Regions from separate parts of the Synechococcus sp. KORDI-100 genome, predicted to be linked through region 2. Evidence: predicted binding sites of a transcription regulator. Region 2 holds the regulator's gene; each other region holds the start of a gene.
What was found. The regulator NtcA, encoded in region 2, controls nitrogen genes in cyanobacteria. The targets are predictions, from matches to a motif close to GTANCNNNNGNTAC.
Positions count from the first base shown of each region.

Region 1: a site for NtcA is predicted at 1,462-1,475, ahead of KR100_RS15020 (DUF4278 domain-containing protein). Genes of this name have one in related genera too.
Region 3: a site for NtcA is predicted at 2,002-2,015, ahead of KR100_RS09880 (DUF4278 domain-containing protein). Genes of this name have one in related genera too.
Region 4: a site for NtcA is predicted at 2,326-2,339, ahead of KR100_RS00505 (circularly permuted type 2 ATP-grasp protein). Genes of this name have one in related genera too.

Region 1 is NZ_CP006269.1:1,877,641-1,882,302, reverse strand. It holds gene KR100_RS09580 (YccF domain-containing protein) at 1-183, opposite strand, end outside; gene KR100_RS09575 (NAD-dependent epimerase/dehydratase family protein) at 280-1,137, shown strand; gene KR100_RS15020 (DUF4278 domain-containing protein) at 1,560-1,724, shown strand; gene KR100_RS09570 (hypothetical protein) at 2,040-2,261, shown strand; gene KR100_RS15955 (hypothetical protein) at 2,640-2,792, shown strand; gene KR100_RS09560 (hypothetical protein) at 2,792-3,064, shown strand; gene KR100_RS09555 (hypothetical protein) at 3,066-3,386, opposite strand; gene KR100_RS09550 (DCC1-like thiol-disulfide oxidoreductase family protein) at 3,423-3,806, opposite strand; gene KR100_RS09545 (hypothetical protein) at 3,806-4,177, shown strand; gene KR100_RS09540 (cadherin-like domain-containing protein) at 4,178-4,662, opposite strand, start outside.
Region 2 is NZ_CP006269.1:544,855-549,516, forward strand. It holds gene KR100_RS02565 (resolvase) at 1-140, opposite strand, end outside; gene KR100_RS02570 (DUF3084 domain-containing protein) at 137-1,330, opposite strand; gene ntcA (global nitrogen regulator NtcA) at 1,358-2,080, opposite strand; gene rph (ribonuclease PH) at 2,182-2,919, opposite strand; gene KR100_RS02585 (cob(I)yrinic acid a,c-diamide adenosyltransferase) at 3,025-3,627, shown strand; gene dcd (dCTP deaminase) at 3,627-4,220, shown strand; gene thyX (FAD-dependent thymidylate synthase) at 4,625-4,662, opposite strand, start outside.
Region 3 is NZ_CP006269.1:1,925,437-1,930,098, reverse strand. It holds gene KR100_RS09895 (nuclear transport factor 2 family protein) at 1-251, opposite strand, end outside; gene KR100_RS09890 (DUF481 domain-containing protein) at 555-1,466, opposite strand; gene KR100_RS09885 (hypothetical protein) at 1,656-1,838, opposite strand; gene KR100_RS09880 (DUF4278 domain-containing protein) at 2,099-2,314, shown strand; gene KR100_RS09875 (hypothetical protein) at 2,330-2,599, opposite strand; gene KR100_RS09870 (hypothetical protein) at 2,692-2,943, shown strand; gene KR100_RS09865 (hypothetical protein) at 2,945-3,448, opposite strand; gene KR100_RS16600 (hypothetical protein) at 3,538-3,708, shown strand; gene KR100_RS16595 (hypothetical protein) at 3,689-3,865, opposite strand; gene KR100_RS09860 (hypothetical protein) at 4,121-4,279, opposite strand; gene KR100_RS09855 (CP12 domain-containing protein) at 4,428-4,646, shown strand; gene KR100_RS09850 (DoxX family protein) at 4,636-4,662, shown strand, end outside.
Region 4 is NZ_CP006269.1:83,927-88,588, forward strand. It holds gene ureC (urease subunit alpha) at 1-634, shown strand, start outside; gene KR100_RS00500 (alpha/beta hydrolase) at 637-2,217, opposite strand; gene KR100_RS00505 (circularly permuted type 2 ATP-grasp protein) at 2,390-3,844, shown strand; gene KR100_RS00510 (alpha-E domain-containing protein) at 3,838-4,662, shown strand, end outside.

The DNA.
Region 1 (4,662 bases), 1.3 Mb from region 2:
TTTTCGGTTGATGGCTTCATAACCGAAGGGCCAGAGAGAAAACTTGCCGATCACCCAGCAGCTTCTGGCCCAGGGCAAACCAATGATCGTGATCGCACAGAGCAGAGAGGCTACCCACCAACCCAACGCCATCACGAGGCCTCCGAGCACGACCCAGACGATGTTGAGGATGGAACGAATCATGCGGTCAGCGTCCTCAGACCTTTCAAAGATGGCCGCATTGGATACGCAAGGCACCGATCCGTCTCGTTACGTTGCGTGAACAAATATTGATTCAAAATGACCTCCCGTTTTGGAGTAGTGGGTTGCGGCTACGTCGGAATGGGCGTTGCGATCAATGCTCGCAGCCGCGGCCTCGAGGTCACGGGCACCACGACATCACCCTCGAAACTCGCCCAGCTCTGCGAATTTGTGGATCATCCGCGGATCTGCCGCGCTGGTGACCCTGGCACCGATTACAGCTTCATCGATCAACTGGATGGTCTTCTGATTTCGATGGCCCCGACGACCGAGGACGAAGCAAGTTCCTATGGCAGTGTTTTTGGGGAAGGTGTGCAGTCTTTGGTTGAGGCCATAGGGCGCCGCAGTTCACGCACTCCCCTCCATATCACTTACCTCAGCAGTGCCGGGGTCTACGGCGACAAGGCAGGACAAACCATCAACGAACTCAGCCCACCGGATCTCACCGACGCCACCAATGCTCTGTTGGTTCGTGCTGAAACTACTGTTCTGTCCCTGAACAGTGCTTCTACCCAGGCCTGTGTGCTACGTCTTGGTGGAATTTATGGACCAGGCAAGGATATTCCGGGTTACATCCGCAGCGCTTCAGGGCAACAAGTCCCCAAGAACGGCAACAACGTCAATGCCTGGATTCACTTCCTCGACATTCTTCGCGGCGTGAGCTTTGCGTACGAACGTCGCCTGCAGGGGATTTACAACCTTGTGGATGATATGCAGCTGTCCCGGCGGGAGTTGTCGAACGAGTTGTGTGATGCCGAGGGACTGGCCCCTGTGATCTGGGAGAACCACAACCGTGATGGAGCACGGGTGTTCAATGCTCGCGTCAGCAACGCACGGCTTAAAAATCTTGGTTTCAGTCTCAAGGTCAATTCAATGCTGGATCCCGTCCCTGCCTGATGGATTGAATGTCTTTGCAAACCTTGTCAGTAAATCTTGTTGATCATTGATGGCCGCATTGTTGTCAGCTCCACAGCGTTGATTCTTCGCGGCAGCCATGGCCAACTCAATGGTCTTTCGATAAGCCAGCCTCCGTTCTGACCTGTACAGCAGATGTTGTGTAGATAGTTGCTTGATATTTGTGAACGGACCCCATGAGGTTTGACGTCCTGTCAACCCGCTTTTACAGACCCCTTGTCTTCTCATCGCCGGGCAGTCTGACAATTTGCATCGTCTTCCTGGCCAGACCTTGCCGGGGATTCAGACACGGTTTATCCATATTTCGTAGCAACGACTACTAAAACGTTCACCTTGTTATCCGGCAAGGCGCAGTACGACCCAGGTCATGGAACGGGGGCCTGGGCTGAATCCGAGACCAACTGATGCAACTCACTTTCCTCGGCAACACGTACACGCGCCAGAATGACGTTTCGGCGAAAACCGTTGTTCAACTCACCTACCGCCACAGCGTCTACCAGGCCAACCGTGAGGCTGTCTCGTTCAGCTCACCTCGCCTCACCTATCGCGGTGTCTCCTACTCGCGCTGATTCATCGGCCTTGGACGTCGGTGGCCCTGTCCTGATCATCGGGGCCACTGTTCTTTTGACGAGCATCTTGAAGATCAAGGCAGGCTGAGAGATCACGCGGCCTTTCAAACGCCAGTAGTTCGCCATTGACCGTTCAATCTGCATGCCGCAGCGGTGGCAGGCAAACAAGGGTGACATCGGTAATGAACCCCCCCCCCTGACGTCCTCACATGATGCCTGTTCAGGCGCTGTTCACAGCAATTTCTGTTTTCCGTATCAATTCGGACAATGAAATGCGTCCAGCTGAGGCTTACTAAATGCAGATTCTGAAATGGCATGGATCTGGTTGCCACTTCCACAGACGTCCCTGGGCTCTACCGCTTTACGGCATCCAGCATCCTGGGAACGCTTTGGTTGCAGACCCATTTCGCAGATTCCGAGTGGGACGCTCTTCTCAAAGGCGAGGCGAGCTTCGGTGTTGATTGTCTGAACGCTCTTGTTCAGGACGCACGGTCCGCTGGCTTGGCCGTTGAGCAGGGCGTCGTTGTTGAATCTTGATGACAGTGGCTTGTCGATGAATTAGCCATCCATTGTCTGGAGAGTCTCATCCTGGACTCATTTCGTGTCCTTCGAGACCTCCAGAGCAGCCTTGGTGCATCGGAACTCCGACAGCGTTTTAATTGTTTTGATGACACTCTTCTACGAGGATGAGGATCATATCCTTCCTCTCTTGCTTCATCCAGTCGATGACAAGGCACCTCCCTGTTGTTGTCGGGATTGCGAAGGCATCCGTAGTCGCATGAGCGAGCTCAAGGTTGACACCAGCCCATCCCCTCCACTGGTGGCTTAACTCGATTTGTAAATGCAACGCCGCTGTTGGCCACGCTGGCCACGTGGAATTTCCTACAACTCGCTAGTCCTATGAGACACCTTTTTGTGTCCGACGAATTCTGTTGTGAGCTGGCCTCTTCTCTTGCTGTGATGTTGCTCGAGTTCAATGCCGAGTTGGAAGAATTTTGTTTTCAGATCGACAGCCACGATCAGGCGCAGGAGGGGACTGAGCGTTCTGCACTGGAAGCGGTTCGTTGATGCTGGAGGAGATCAGGGCCGTTTTTGCTGATCCTCAGGTTGCTGATCTTGAGGCTTTGTATGACGCAATCAATGCTGCGAGAGATCTGGCACCCGACTCGGATTTCGAAGCCTGTTACGACATCGTCATGGCAGAGGGGGGGGCGGAGGCAGAGGCCTGGATCTCCTTCACAGTGCAGACTGCAACCCGTTTTGACATCGATCAGCAGCCGGATCCTGATCAGTTTCTGCAGGTGCTCAGGGAGAAGTGTGATTCACGGCGCCAGACGTGATTCAGCTTTCGGCGTATTTGAGAGCCTTCAGGCTCATCACCATGTGCGTTCGCAGGCTCCCGAGAGCCATCACCTGTTTCGGTGTCCGGGTGCGCGACACCTCATCTCCCTGGCTTTCCAGCCACATCAGGAGCTCTTTGGTTTGATCCGCCCAGGCTGACAGGGCTGCTCTCAGGAGTTCGTCCTCATCGACTCGACCTTCACGAGCCAAGGCCCCCTCGGTTGCGGCCTTGAGCAGAGCGTTGAGCTGGTGCTGGCTCAGGGCATCAGGAAAGGCAGGATCGAAGTCGATGCTTAAGCAAATCTGTAGGACTTGGGTCAACCGTAGGCCCTGACGGTCCCTTTATGCCACTGGACGTCATGTCGCCTCGTAATCGGGGTCTTCCGGCAGGCCGCGAATTGCGAGCGAAACACGCCTGGCAAGCAGCAATCCCGGGTAAAACAGCGTTGTACGAGCATCGTCCTGGAACAGCTTTTGTAACAGTTGCAACAAAGGGTCTCCAGGCTCCATGCGGCGAGAGAGCTCTGCAATGGCTGCACTGCCATGCCATGCCTGATCGCCTTCCAGCAACACAGCACCGTTCGCCAGATTCATTCCCCGGCTTCGCAATGTCTGACGCAACGCCTGTTCAGAACGTCCATCGCGGATTTCCAGATCAGGAATGCCGCTGGTGAGTTCACTGCGGAGTGCGAAATGACGACAGAACGGGCAGCCGCCGTCGTAGATCAGGGTGAGGCTCATTGAACAAGTTTGACGTGAATTGCATCGCCAATGTGGTGTTCGCTGCCCTCACGCTGTTGCTCCTGGCTGTTCCCGTACAGGCCGACTGGCTCTGTGACGGTGATCCGCTCAGCATCAGACGCATATCAGGTGCTGTGGATATCAGCGGCCTTCCTGATGGCATTCCAAACTCAGCTGCTGGAACACTGCCTGGTGACGGCATCCTGATCAATTGGCGAGGCGTCACGCTGCAGTTGCCACGCACGAACAATGCTGGAACGCCGAGCTACACCGATGGACGCTGGTGGTGGAGGGCTGAAGATCCTGATCGGCCGGAGTTCAAAGAGCGTCGTGGTGGCATCACGGTTTACGCCTGTGAGCCAGTTGCCTGATCAGATCACTGTGGCGTTGGAAAGGTCCGGCGCTTTGTAGAGGATCGCCAGCTGATCTCCGTTGTTGTTGAAGATGGAGGTCTTTCCAGCGTCAATCTTCCAGCTCCAGCCAGGGACGGAGCTGAGGTCGAGTGAATCGTGCTTTGTTTTGAAATCTTTGATTTGCACGCGCCCCTTCGGATGGATCACGAAGGTATCCGAGCCCTTTCCTCCTTTGGCTTGATCAGGTTTTTGGCCGTCATCTTGGCCGGCATCCAAACGGTCGTCACCCTTCCCGCCGATGAGGGTGTCCCGGCCATTTTTTCCAAGAAGATGATCATTCCATCGCCTTCCGATCAGGCGATCGTTCTTTTTCGTCCCCTTGATGGTTGGGACGTTTTTCGCTTCAAGTGTGAATTGCTGACGGACTTTTGTTGTTGCTCCCTGTCCGTCGTCGATGAGATAGCGAAACACCACATCACCAACAAATCCCTGTTTGGCTTTGA
Region 2 (4,662 bases):
CCCTGACTCCATTGGTCCAGCGTGTTGAGCACAGCCTCAGGCACCAGCACATCGCTGTCGAGCACCTGGGCTGCGTCAGCCCTGACCAGGACCAGGCCACACTTGCTGCGGCCGGGATCGAATCCGATCACCCTTGTCATGGTGCGAGTTGGATCAACACCTGGACCGGGTCAACGCTTTCGCTGGTGTGCGCCGCCACCACCTGGAGATTGACCGATCCGGAGTCACGATTCACCAGTGACTGGCCTAACTGGTTGAGGGCGTTGGCATCGAACTGCAGCCCCTCCGTCAGCGAGCCCCTCCGCCTCACCTCGGCGAAAGCGGAGGCCAGCAGAAGGTTCATGCTGGTTCGGATGGTGTCTGGAGTCCGCTTTGTCGCGTCCAGAGTGGCGCTGGCCAGCACTTCTCCCTGACGGGCAACCGTGCGATTGGGGCGGACATCAGGAATGGCGTAAACGATGGCCTCTCCCCTGAGAACGTTTGTGGCGGAGCGCATCGACACCACCCAGGTTCCAGGTTTGCTGATCATTTTGCGGAGCCTCTCCACATCACTGCGGGGGACAAGAATGATCTGTTTGTCTGGTTTGTTGCCCGGCAGAACCCGCCCATAAGCCGTCAGATTCGCCTCCTGCAGCAGGCGATCGATCACCTGCTTGGCCTGGCTGGGATCATCCAGACGCACGGTGGCAGTGGCCAGGGTCTGTCCACTGCTGAGAGCAACATCCCCACGCCGCAAGGCGATCAGATTGCGTTCCAGCTGTTTCAGTTCAGTCTCTCCAGCGCTGATGCGATTGCGGACGGCCGCGAGCTCTGTTTCGGTGCGTCGAATATCGGCGTCACGAGCTGCGATGTCTTGACTGAGCCGATCGCGTTCAGCTTCCAGGGTCTGACGTTGGGCCTGCAGTGGTGCGAGTTCTTCACGCAGCCGACCGGCCCGCTGCTTGGCTTCCTCAAGCTTCCTCTCCACCTCCTGAGTTTCAGCTCGGGCCGTCCGTCGATCCTTTTCGGCAGAGGCAAGGGCGATTCTGTTTTGTTCGAGTTCCGCCAGATTGACTTTCAGTTGCTGTCGGCTCTCATTGAGCTTCTGCTGCAGCGCGTCGAGTTCGAACAAGCCGACGCGTAGTTGGCGACTCACCAGCAGCATCAGGCCAAGGGAGAGGGCACTGATCAGGCTGCCGGTGAGAACCGTGATGACAACGGCTGTACGCCGAGGTCGCATATTGAATAAGCTCAGCCTAGCTTTGCCAACCCGGCTTCCCAAACGATCGCCAAGGGTCGAGAGCACTCCACCGAGGATGAGCAACGACAGGACGAGCAGCCAGCCGCTCACTGGCTACTCCCTGCAGGCATGACCTGTTCAGCTGAACCGCTTGGCCAGAGCGATTGGATCCAGCACGGTGATCTTCTTGCGATCAATCTGCACCAATCCTGATTGGCGCAAGTCTCCCAGCAGGCGGGTGATCGTGACGCGGGTGGATCCGATCGCTTCAGCGATCGCCTGGTGAGAGAGGCGAAGGTCGATCGTGATGCCGAGGTCATCAGGGACACCGAAATCTCGGCAAAGCACCAGCAGGAAACTCACCAGACGGGAGGACATGTCGCGGTGCGTGAGGGTCTCAATCATCGTTTCCGTCTGAAGGATCCGACTGGACAGTCCCTGCAGCAGTCGCAGGCCAACGGCGGTGTCCGCTTCGATTGCAGCGCGAACGGAGGCTGCGGGGGCGGTCACCATCTCAACGCGGGTGAAGGCGACAGCGTGATAAAAGCGGTCGGATCGATGTCCCGTCAGCAGCGAGAGCACCCCGAACAGGCTGTTTTCTCGAAGAAGAGCCACGGTGATTTCTTCACCTGATTCATAGACGCGGGACAGGCGAACCGCTCCACGGCGGATCAGGTAGACGCGCTCCGCTGGATCACCTGGGAAAAAGATTGTCTTATTGCGTTCCACCAGTTCGCTGCTGGCACCATCGAGATCACGGATCACATCGAGCAAGGAGCGGCTCGAGGGAGCCTGCGACGCCAATGCTGATGGAGGCACGGTTGGGGAGTAGCGAGTGAAACCACTGCTGGCTGCATTCATGGTTTCGCCGCTTGGATCAATCTTCCTCTCAGGAAGCTAAGGATCGACGAAGGTTCATCCTGTAACAGTCATTACTATTTGTCTGCCGTCTTCCCGGTGCTTCAGGCTCTGGAGCGGATGTAGGCCTCTGTTTGGGCGGAGAACAGGCTCTGCAGGCCGGGTTCGGCGAGATCAAGGAGTTGATTCAGTTGCTCGCGGCTGAATGGAGCCCGTTCGGCTGTCCCCTGGATTTCAAGCAGTCGTCGATCAGACGCCATCACCACATTCAGGTCCACCTCCGCTCGACTGTCTTCGCTGTAGTCCAGGTCGAGCAGGGCCGTTCCATCGACCAGGCCAACGGACACAGCAGCGACCTGATTGATCAGTGGGTCGCGTTCGAGCAGGCCACGATCCAGCAGAACGTCTGTCGCGTGACGCAGGGCAAGCCAGGCTCCTGTGACCGCCGCCGTTCTGGTGCCGGCATCGGCCTGGATCACATCGCAGTCGATCAGCAGACTGCGTTCGCCAAGGGCCTGCATGTCCATGACGGCTCGCAGACTTCGGGCAATCAAGCGTTGGATCTCCTGCGTGCGACCCGACAGTTTCATGAGTTCTCTTGGCTGGCGTTCAGGCGTGGAGCCGGGCAGGAGCCGGTACTCGGCTGAAATCCAGCCCAGCCCCTCTCCCTGACGCCAGCGGGGCACCTTGTCCTCCAGGCAGACACTGCACAGCACTGAGGTTTGGCCCGTCTGAACGATCAGTGAGCTGAGTGCGAATCCCATGGGGTTCCAGCTGACGCTGAAGGGTCTCAAGTCGTTGATGTCGCGGCCGTCTCGGCGAGAAGCGAATTGATCACTCATGGAATGATTGGACAGCACACCACAGGTAGTGTCAATGGGCTTGATCCTCATGAACTCGCCGCTACATTCAAGGTCTTCCGGGGTGTCCGGTTGACCATCACCGTGATGACCGCCAGCCTGAAATCCACGCGCACTCAATCGGCGGAGCTCCCCAGCCAGGACTCGCTGGTCCTTGATCAAGCCGGTTTGCTTCCCCTGCCGTCGGTTCCCTCGAGGGCTCCACTGCATCTTGTCGAGGCTGAAGGTCAGCTGCAGGTGCATACCGCTCCCTATCGGGGCAGTTTTTCAACGGTCTTCAGTCAGGCGGTGCGTGCAGCGGGGCTCGGAAGTCGGGTGTTGATCGCACAATTCCTCAAGGGTGGTGTCCAGCAGGGTCCTGCCGGTTGCGTCAATCTCTGTGGGGGGCTGGCCTGGTTGCGGCCAGACGTTGAGGCCTGCCTGTCGGAAGCTGGTCTTGAGCAGGCCAGGCCGGCAGTGGCAGAGGTGTGGCACACCTGCCGTCACCACCTGATGCAAGGCGATCTCGATCAACTGGTGCTTGATGAACCAGGACTTGCGGTGGCGTTGGGTTATCTCGATGAGCAGGAGTTGATTGACGCTCTTGAGCAGCGGCCCGGCTCGATGGATGTGATCATCACCGGACCTGCCATTCCCGCCAGCGTGATGTCCATGGCCGACCAGGTGACTGAATTGCGACGAGGTTTCTGATGCTGAAAAGCGATCGCTGGATCACTGAGCAAGCCGCCCAAGGGATGATCAGTCCTTTTCAGAAGGGGTTGGTGCGTCATCTGGATCCCAAGAACCGCGAGCGCCCCGTTCTCAGTTTCGGTTGCTCGTCCTACGGCTACGACCTCAGGTTGTCTCCGCAGGAATTCATGATTTTCCGGCACGTTCCAGGGACCGTGATGAACCCGAAGCGGTTCAATCCGGCCAACCTGGAGCCCACCCCTCTGCATCAGGACGAGGATGGTCAGTACTTCATCCTTCCGGCCCATTCCTATGGATTGGGAGTGGCCCTGGAGAAACTCCAGGTTCCGCCGAACATCACGGTGATCTGCCTCGGCAAGAGCACCTATGCCCGCCTCGGGATCATTGTGAACACCACTCCCGCAGAAGCGAGTTGGGAGGGACATCTCACCCTGGAGTTCAGTAACAGCTCCGGAGCCGACTGTCGTATTTATGCCAGTGAGGGCATCTGTCAGTTGCTGTTTTTCGAAGGGGATCCCTGCGACACGACGTACAGCGACCGAGCAGGGAAGTACCAGCATCAACCGGAAAAGGTCACCCTCGCCAGGGTTTGATCACATCAAAGCTGAACTAATCTTGTTGATATTCCATTGCTATCCAAATCAATATCTCCCTAAGTTTCAAAACAAAAACGATCAATCAATGCGTGAAATATTATCTTGAATGTTGTTGTAAGCCATAGCAGGAGTTAATTCCAGATGTATCTCTTTCGCTGGAGTAATTATTTTTTGATGAATTTATGAGTGCATGATTCCTGTCAGTGGAGATTGACGATTAACGGTCCCAGTAGGTTTTTATTGCCTATCGAAGACTGCTTCATTTGTGTCCATAGAAAATTTTATATGGACACAAATGAAAACTATTACTCAGAAGAGAGTGATTGCCGCTTCTCGGCCTCGATGCGTTGCATGACATTGCGTGGGGGCTTGCGAAGAAGGTTCTCTCAGTTGAACTCTCCTTACGGCGCAAGCCGCGCCCTGTGCAGCCGACTTTTCT
Region 3 (4,662 bases), 1.4 Mb from region 2:
CATTCGATAAAAGCAACATCATTGTTCAAAGCGATACATTCCGTTTCGAGGAAAACGTCATCACAACGTTGCATCAGACTCTGCTGCGCTCGGATGTATGACTCAACTCCGGATGAGCTTTGTGTTGGGTCTACGAACTCAACATCATCCGCATAAACGGCTTTCCATTGTTCGGCCGTTGGAGCATCCTCTCCATAGGGCTTCGTGAACAGCGCACGGATGGTTTGTGCATCAAGCGGCGGTTTCAGCATGGTTCGAAGTTCTCGTTCACGGGCGGACCTCCCTGGGGAGGGGAAGCACAACCTTCGCTCAGATTGGTTGTTTTCGTGGGTAGACGCGTCTCAACCGTTTGCTCACTCGGTATTGGCCTTGATCCGACGTCCTGGGACTCTGGCGTCTCCACTGACTGCGGAGAATCTTGGTGTGTTCGCAGCAGCGACAGACCGAGCCCACACCCGAGGCCTGCAAGGGTTCCAGCCAGGGCGAAAAGACAGCGACGTGGCCACTTGGTCATGGCTTGCTGCTTGGTTGTTGCTCCCGAAGGACTCAGAGGGCTAGAAGTCAACGCCCACTTGTCCGGACACCGTGTTGTTTGATGTTGGCGAGCTCATGCTCTGATAGATGGATTGAAATTTCAGAGATGTGAACAGGTTGGTCTGGGTTGATGGGATGAATTTGAAGGTTGCGGTGAAGGAGTTGTAGGGCTTCACCTCAGACGCGAAGGCTGCTGAAAACTGGTTCACTGCGCCGAAACGGAACCACGTTGTGGGTTTCCAGCCGAAGTCAACGGTCAGTGCTGCTCCCCCGTAGCTGTTTCCGCAGTACTCATCGTTCGAACAATCATCTCCTCCTCCTATCCAGCTCAAGGAAGGTCCAGCTTTGACGCTCAAAGTGGTCGTGTCAGAGTCGATCAGAGGAAAACCGACACCGATTGAAGCAAGAATATTATTGACTCCTGAGTCTTTTAAATAATCGTAATTGTAATCCGTTAATGCATAAAGGCTTATATCGGGGTTAAGGAATTTGTCGTAGGAGATTTGGAGATTTCCTTTTTTGGTTTTTATTTCGGGGTCCTTGTCTTTGTCGTTGTTGCGGTTGTAGTTGATGCTGCCCGACAACTTCAAAGTCTGGTCAGCATCTTTGTATCGGGTCGCAGCACTGATATCTCCACTGAAGGTTCCATCACCATCGCTGTCGTTGCCACTGAATCCACCACTGATGCTGGTTTTCCAGAGCGGCTCGGGGTCAGGAACCTTGATGGAGGCCACATCGATTTCGAGTCGTCCAAGCACAGGACTGATCAGAACCTTCAGGGAATCCGTGCTTTCGCTCTCAACAAGCTCACCACTGACGGTGTCGCCATTCACGAGGGTGTATTTCACCGTTTCGGCCATCACGGCGGTTGATCCGACCAGGGAGAAGGTGCCTAGAACGAAGGCATGAACGAGTTGTTTGGAGGGCAGCATCAAAACATCAACTGAAAAAACCTATGGATTGCAGCCAGATTCCGATCGCAACGAGAGGGCCGATGCCTGCCACCAGAACGGTGATTTTCATTCTCAAAGAAGACACCTGGCGTTCGCTTTGTTTCAGGGCCACAGCGGAATGACGGGCGTCAGAGCTTAGACGCCCCAATCGTTAATCGCCGGACAAAGTTAGATGCCCTGAGCGTGTTGACGAATGATCCAGTCGGTGGCGGCTCTCTGGCTTTGCCAGGCCTGCAGGAGTTGTTTGGCCAGGGTTTGAAGCTGGACAGGGTCCGTGGTGGATTCAATCGCCCTGGTCAGACGCTCCTGTTCGAATTGCTGGGAGACCGTCAGCTGAATTCCATCGGGCATGAGAGGGCAAAAGCCGCTGAGCCTTTATCGCCGGGCCTGTTCAGCCTGATCGTCACAGATGTGACAGCTCTGTGCCTCTGTCAGGCGATCCAGATCAGAGGCTGGATAAAGAAGTGTTGAGGTCTGTTCGCACATCGCCCCAACGACCGTCTATAACCGTTCTGTAGCAACGGCTACAAAACGTTCACTCTGCTACCAGCAGAGCGCAGTTCGATCGACGCCATGGAACGGGGACGTCGGTCTTTCTTCGGACTCGAACCATGACAACACTGCTTTATCGGGGCCAGAGCTACGAGCAAGGCTCCCTCTCCGCCACCCAGTTGCGCTACGACCGCAATGTCTACGGTAATCGGCAGAAGGATGCCCGCCGTCATCCCGTCCTCACTTATCGGGGCTGCACCTACACCGCTGGACAGGCAGAATCGTCTGCTGTTGTCGGCAACTTCTGCTATCGCGGCGTCTCCTACAGCCGCTGAAGCCAGCTGCTCAGCTCAGAGCTCGTATTCCTCCTCGAAACGGTCGATCAATCCGCGGTACAGCGCCAGCGTTCCTTCGGTTTCCTCGCAGAAGCCGTCTGTGATGTAGGTCGCCTGAAGGTGGACAACGGCTGCTCTGACCTGAGCGAACGCATCCAGGTATTCCCCTTGGATGTCCTCGTCACGAATGTCGTTGATCAATGCCGTGAAAAGCTCAACCTTGCGTTTTGCGGCTGCGATCTCCGCTTCCATGTCCTTGTTGAGTTTGCGCCGCTTTCTTGGCATCCCTTCGTCCTGGTCAGGGGCTGACATTACGGGACGAGGGCTCATCAGCCCTGGGTTTGCTGCTAAACCTTTGGCCCCTTGCTAGCTGACAGATGGGCGGGACCCTCCGTGGCGTTGTTTATGTCTCCGTCTGGGTGGTGATCTGGGGGACTGTGGCTTCCCTTATGGATTGGTTGCTGCTCGAAGGAGAGGTCTACGTCACTGGATCGTCCGGACAAGCGGTCACCTTCATTGCATATGGGGCTGCAACGATCGTTCTGGCAACTCGGTTCTCCAGCCGTTTTCTGGTCTCTGCCGGTCACGATGGAAACGATGACGGACAGGATGGCCCTCCTTCGAACTGATTCAGTTGTCCGGTCTGGTGAGAAAGGCGATGGGAATCGAAAACGTCAGGATTTTGTGGGGATCACCTGGAAAGATGGCCAGACAGGCCACTTCATGATCGGCGTGGGCTTCCCGGGACTTGAGAACAAAGTCCGTGGCGTCCTCGATGCTCCACATCGGTTGTTCCGCTTGCCTGCGTTCATCGCGGTAGGCCTGCCAGATCTCCTCAAAGGCCTCCGCGTCCTCGCCTGAGCGTGTCTCCTCCAGGGCTGCATCGAGCCCGATGTCGTCGAAGCGTTGGAAAAAGCTTTGCATCAATGGGTGTCCGATGGTGGCTGATGCCTTGACCATCGAGTTGATCGTTCCCACCGCGGACACCATCAGCCGTGGTTTTGTTCTGCGGGCATCGATGACTCCCACAGGAAGGGAGAGATCCCAGTTTGGATGCCCGCTGACGGCACAGGCAAGGTCAAAGAGGCCCAGGGCGCACTGCTGAACGAGAGTTTGGACCCGTTGCTGATCCATCTTGTGTCGCTATCGAGGCTGTTGTTGTCGCGGAGATCCTCCGATCATGAGGTGCGGTTGCCAGGATTGCCTGGTCCGACACCCGCTCAATGTCTCTGGTTCAGATCTACCTGGATGCTGTGACCCATCAGGTCATCACCAGCGAGGAGTTGGCGTATCTGGCCGGACATCAGGATCTTTTCGATCGCACGGAACTGAAGTTGTCAGCGCGGCTCGAGCAATTGATCAGCAGCGGCACGATCAGCGTTGGGCTGCGCTGAAGATTTTGTCGATGCGATTGGGGTGGTCCTTGATGTAACGGTTGAACTCCATCGCTAAAAGTCGAGCCTGAAAGGCATCCGTCGCATAAAAGCAGTTCTCGAGGGTGTTGTTGTCCGGGGTTCTGAAGCGAACGGTGTAAGGCCTGCGCGCGCTCATGAAAGCTTTGCCATGGCGTTTTCACCATGGCTCAGGTGATCTCCCGAAATCAGCACTTCTTGTTCGTCTGCTGACCGAATGCTGGTTCTGAGGGCCCTCATCCGAAAAAAAGTTGTCTAAAGGCTTTCAGCCAGCCGCTCACACCTCGCTTATCCCGACGGAAAATGGTCCGTTCAGCGCTGCTGCCCACCGTTGAGTCTCGCGACTTGGCTGTCTGATAGATCCCCAGGGCCTGCGCGTCAAGCGGTCGATGACTCAGGGAAGGGCGACCACACCCGACCAGCTCTGAAGGACATCGGGTGCTCCCTGGGTCAGGGACGACACAGCGGAAGCGGACCCGATCGCAATTCCGATCACCAATCCCATCGCGAAAAGGATGGTTCCCGTCATCACCGCTCGTTCGGAGGGTTGCATGGTTTCCGTGGATCCAGAATCAGCCTCACTGTCACTGTGCCTGGAAACCAGTGCATGTCCGCTTTTAGACATAAAGGTAGAAATACCTGCTGATCAATGCGTTAAGCGGCCGCTACGACTGAATCAGATCAGAAGCTCTCTTGTCATCATGAAAACGATCGACGAGCACATCCAGAAAGATCAAGAGGAATTTCTGAAAGCTCTGGCTGAGCACAACGACGGCAAGGTGCGACACCTCACCGAAGAACTTCAATGGCTTCTGGATCACAAGAAGCAGTTCCCCGACGACACCCACGATCCCTCTCCACTCGAGTTGTTCTGCGAGCAGAATCCCGACGAGCCCGAGTGTCTCGTGTATGACGACTGAGCTGGTCGATCGTCTT
Region 4 (4,662 bases), 460 kb from region 2:
CGCCAGCGACTCCCAGGCCATGGGCCGCGTGGGCGAGGTGATCACCCGCACCTTCCAGACCGCCCACAAGATGAAGGTGCAGCGCGGTGCTCTGCCGGAGGACTCCGCCCGCAACGACAACCACCGCCTCAAGCGCTACATCGCCAAGGTGACGATCAATCCGGCCCTGGCCCATGGCATCAGCAGCCAGGTGGGTTCCGTTGAAACCGGCAAGTTGGCGGATCTGGTTCTCTGGAAACCAGGCTTCTTCGGCATTCGTCCGGAGCTGGTGCTCAAGGGCGGATCCATTGTCTGGGCTCAGATGGGCGATGCCAATGCCTCGATCCCAACGCCAGGTCCAGTGCACGGAAGGCCGATGTTCGGCGCCTTCGGGAAGGCCCTGGCCTCAAGTTGCCTCACCTTTGTGAGCAAAGCAGCGATGGATGCCGACATCCAACACCAGCTGGGGCTGGAGCGCACCTGCATAGCGGTGCAGGAGACCCGCAACGTCGGGAAGAAAGAGCTGAAGCTCAATTCAGCTCTGCCATCGGTGAGTGTGGACCCGCAGACCTATGAAGTGTTTGCTGATGGGACCCTGCTGACCTGTGAGCCAGCGGAAGAACTCCCAATGGCGCAACGCTATCTGCTGCTGTGACCTCAGGGCACCTCTTTCAGGCCTGGTTCCAGCTGCTCGAGCTGCTCCATGGTCAGGCTGGAACGCATCAGCAGCGGTAAGGGGTCGCTGCCGGCGCTGAAGCCGGCATTGCCAGGCGGCGCCAGAGGTGATGTATCACTACGGCCCAGCAGATGGCGATCAAAGAACAACTTGGCCATTCCCCTGAGTTCAGTCCGGGCCAGTGGCTGATCAGGTCCGGTGACAACAGGCGGCAGCGTGGATGTGGCATCCAGAAACGAGAGATGGGTGCCGTTTTTCTGGACCGCCAGCACCGAACCTGGCTGACGGATGGCTGTGAAAGGGCTGAGCTGCTGAGACACCGGCGGTGCAAACACATCCTTCATGCCAGCGATGATCAGCATCGGAACTCCGACCTGTGACATGGAACCGCTGCTGAAGATGGGATTGGTGACCGGGTTCACTGCGACAGCAGCTTTGACCCGTGGGTCACGAAAACTTGTCTGCTCCACCACCCGATTGGGGGCGGTGCACTGCCAGACAATGGCTGGGTTGAGCACCACCGTGTTCGGATCGTCGAGCTGACGGCATCCCTGCACGAGATGGGGCCAATCGAGCGTCGCCCCAGCCAGGGCCGTCACCGTGTAACCACCGAGAGACTGACCGAGAACGCCGACGCGCTTGGTGTCCACCCGGTTTCCCCAGCGCTCCTGAATTTGATCAATCAGTTCACTGACCGTGATGGGTTGGCGATACCAGGCATTCGCCGGAGGAATAGCCCCTGTTCCCTCGATCGCCGCCGTCTCCGTGTCCGCACTGGTGAAAGGCAGATTGAGAGCAGCCACGGCATAGCCATGGCTGGCGAGCGTGTCCCCGACGTACAGAAGAGCGTTCATATCGGTGTTCAGACCAGGAACAAGAACCACCAGGGGCGCCTTGCTCTCAGCCGTTGCAGTGGTCGGCAGATACAGCGCGGACTTGATGCTCTTGGCGACACGGCCTGCGAACGTGAACGGCAACTGTTGAAAAGCGACGCTGCCGTTCAGGCCTGCCAGCTTGAGATCAGGTCCGCTCGTTGGGGCTCCACCCAGTCCCGACAGTCCGGCGAAGAGCTTGTTCTGAAGGTTGTAATCCTGTTTGAGTGTGCGCAGAAGAGATGCCAACGCGCCGACATTGATCGGGATGTTCGTTGTGGGATACGCCTCCAGCACTGAAACGATGCGAAGGCTCTCAGACGATGAGGCCCCGAGAATCAAGGCGGAGCTCAGTGCATTTTTCGCAACATTCGCCGGCTGATTGATGACCTTCGCAAGTTGCTGGACCGTTCGTCGACCAAGGGCTGTGCCGAGGTAGTTGGACGCCATCACGGCATTGACAGGAGCCGACTGGTTCAACGCGGCACGCAGCGAGGTTCGCTCCGACGGTTTCAACAAGCGCAGAACCTCACGAAGCTTTGGTCCAGGGGGGTCACCAGCCGCAAAACCGGCAAGCTCAGCAATCGGTATCGAACGTTCAAACTCTCCGAACTGAAAGCTGATCTGATCAGCGGACAGGGCCGGAACAGCGAGGGCGGACAGTCCAATCGCCGCAAGGAAGGAACGCATCACAAAAACGGCACTGCTGAGGAGACCCTATAAAAGGCAAGCAGACGTGTCACGGGGCAAAGGAATGAATCCTTGCCCCTGGAGATCCATCAACCGATCAGCTGTTCAGTAGCGATTGAAACCTGAACCTTCCGGTCATCACTTTTTGATGTGACCAAGGATCCGCCAGGTGATGTTCACCCAATACCGGCCGACAAAGGGATATGACGAATACTTCTGCCGGGAGCGACAGGAGCCTCGGGCAGATCTCGAACCACTGCTCTCCACCCTTGGCCAGCTCGGACTCTCGGAACTGAATCGAAACCATGCGTCCGCCAGCCATCTTCTGCGCAGGCTCGGAGCCACCTTTCGCCTGAATGGCAGTGGGAGACAGGGCGGGGAACGAATCCTGCCGTTTGACCCCCTCCCACGCCTGATCCACCGAAACGACTGGTCCACTCTTGAACAGGGTCTGTTTCAACGCCTCGAGGCGATTGATCTGTTTCTGAACGACGTCTACGGAGACCAACACATCCTCAACGACGGCGTCATCCCCCGCGAAGACGTCGAGAGTTCTCAGGGGTGGCGCCCCCAGATGAAAGGCATCCAACTCCCACTCAATCGCTGGTGCCACATCTCAGGGCTTGATCTGATCCGGGATGGTGAAGGCACATGGAGGGTTCTGGAAGACAATCTTCGCTGCCCGTCAGGCGTCGCGTACTTCCTTGAAAACCGGCGGGTGATGAAACGTCTGTTTCCAAGTCTGTTTCGATCGCGAACCGTTCAACCGATCGACGACTACCCCTCACATCTCCTGAGAACGTTGCAGGATCTGGCTCCATGGAGTGATTCACCCAGGGTTGTGTTACTCACTCCAGGGGTCTTCAACAGTGCCTATTTCGAACACAGTTATCTCGCTCAACAGATGGGTATCACCCTCGTCGAAGGCAGAGATTTGATGTGTGAAAACGGTCGTGTCTGGATGCGCAGCACAGGAGGACTCGAGCCAGTGGATGTGATCTACAGAAGGATCGATGACGACTTCCTTGATCCAACCGTCTTCCGACGTGACTCGATGCTCGGCGTGCCAGGAATGATGGACGTCATGCGTCATGGACGACTTGCGATTGCCAATGCTCCAGGAACAGGAGTTGCCGACGACAAATTGATTTATGCCTATCTACCGACAATCATTCGCTACTACCTGGATCAGGAACCAATCATTGAAAACGTCCCAACGTATCTCTGTTCGAGACCAGATGATCAGACTTACGTGCTCGAGCATTTAAAGGATCTTGTGGTCAAATCAGTTGCCGAAGCGGGTGGTTATGGCATGCTGATCGGTCCACACGCGTCAGCAGATGAAATCGAAAGTTTCGTCGCCAAGATCAAAGCGAATCCTCGTAATTTCATCGCTCAACCCACGTTAGAACTATCCACGGTTCCCTCCCTGAGCGACGGTGAACTCTATCCCTGCCACGTTGATCTACGCCCCTATGTTCTGCGTGGAAAAACCAATTGGGTGAGTCCCGGCGGTTTAACACGCGTTGCCCTCAAGCGCGGATCCTTGGTTGTGAATTCCTCCCAGGGTGGTGGCTGCAAAGACACCTGGGTTGTCAGTGACAGCCAGGAGAACACGCTGTGCTGAGTCGCGTTGCAGACTCTTTGTACTGGATTAATCGCTACATCGAGAGAGCAGAAAATATTTCGCGCTTTCTTGAAGTGAGTGAATCAATGGCTCTGGATTGCCCACCGGGAAGCGCCGAACCATGGCTGCCGTTGATCGACGCCAGCGGTGATCGGCGCTTTTTTGATCAACGCTATCCCAATGGTTCACCAAGCGATGTCATGACATTCCTACTCTTGGATCGGGACAATTCAAATAGCATTGTCAGCTGTATCGATAATGCCAGAGAAAATGCAAGACAGATCCGCGATGTAATCACCACAGAGATGTGGGAGCAATTGAATGATCTCTACTGGTGTGTTCAGGATGGTGAAGCGTTATGGCAGGAACCTGATCAGGAACAGTTGCGGACGATTCGACGCGGCTGCCAACTGTTCTTTGGGATCACAGATGTCACGCTGAGTCGAGATCAGGCCTGGCTATTCAGTCGTCTTGGACGCCTGATTGAGCGTGCCGACAAAACATCCAGAATTCTCGACGTGAAATACTTCTTGCTTCTGCCAGCGCCAACGGAAGTTGGCGGTGTACTGGACGAACTGCAGTGGATTTCACTGCTGCGCACTGCAGGTGCTTATCAGATGTACAGGCAGCGTGTTCAGCAATCCATCACACCGGCATCCGTCGCGCGTTTCCTGCTGCTGGATCCGATCTTCCCAAGATCTGTGCGCTTTTGTTTGCAGGAGATCAACGACACATTGCGGCAGATTCAACAACAACCCCCATCAGGGCCTCCGGACGACCTGGAATGCTTACGTGGTCAGCTGCTGGCGAAGTGGAGT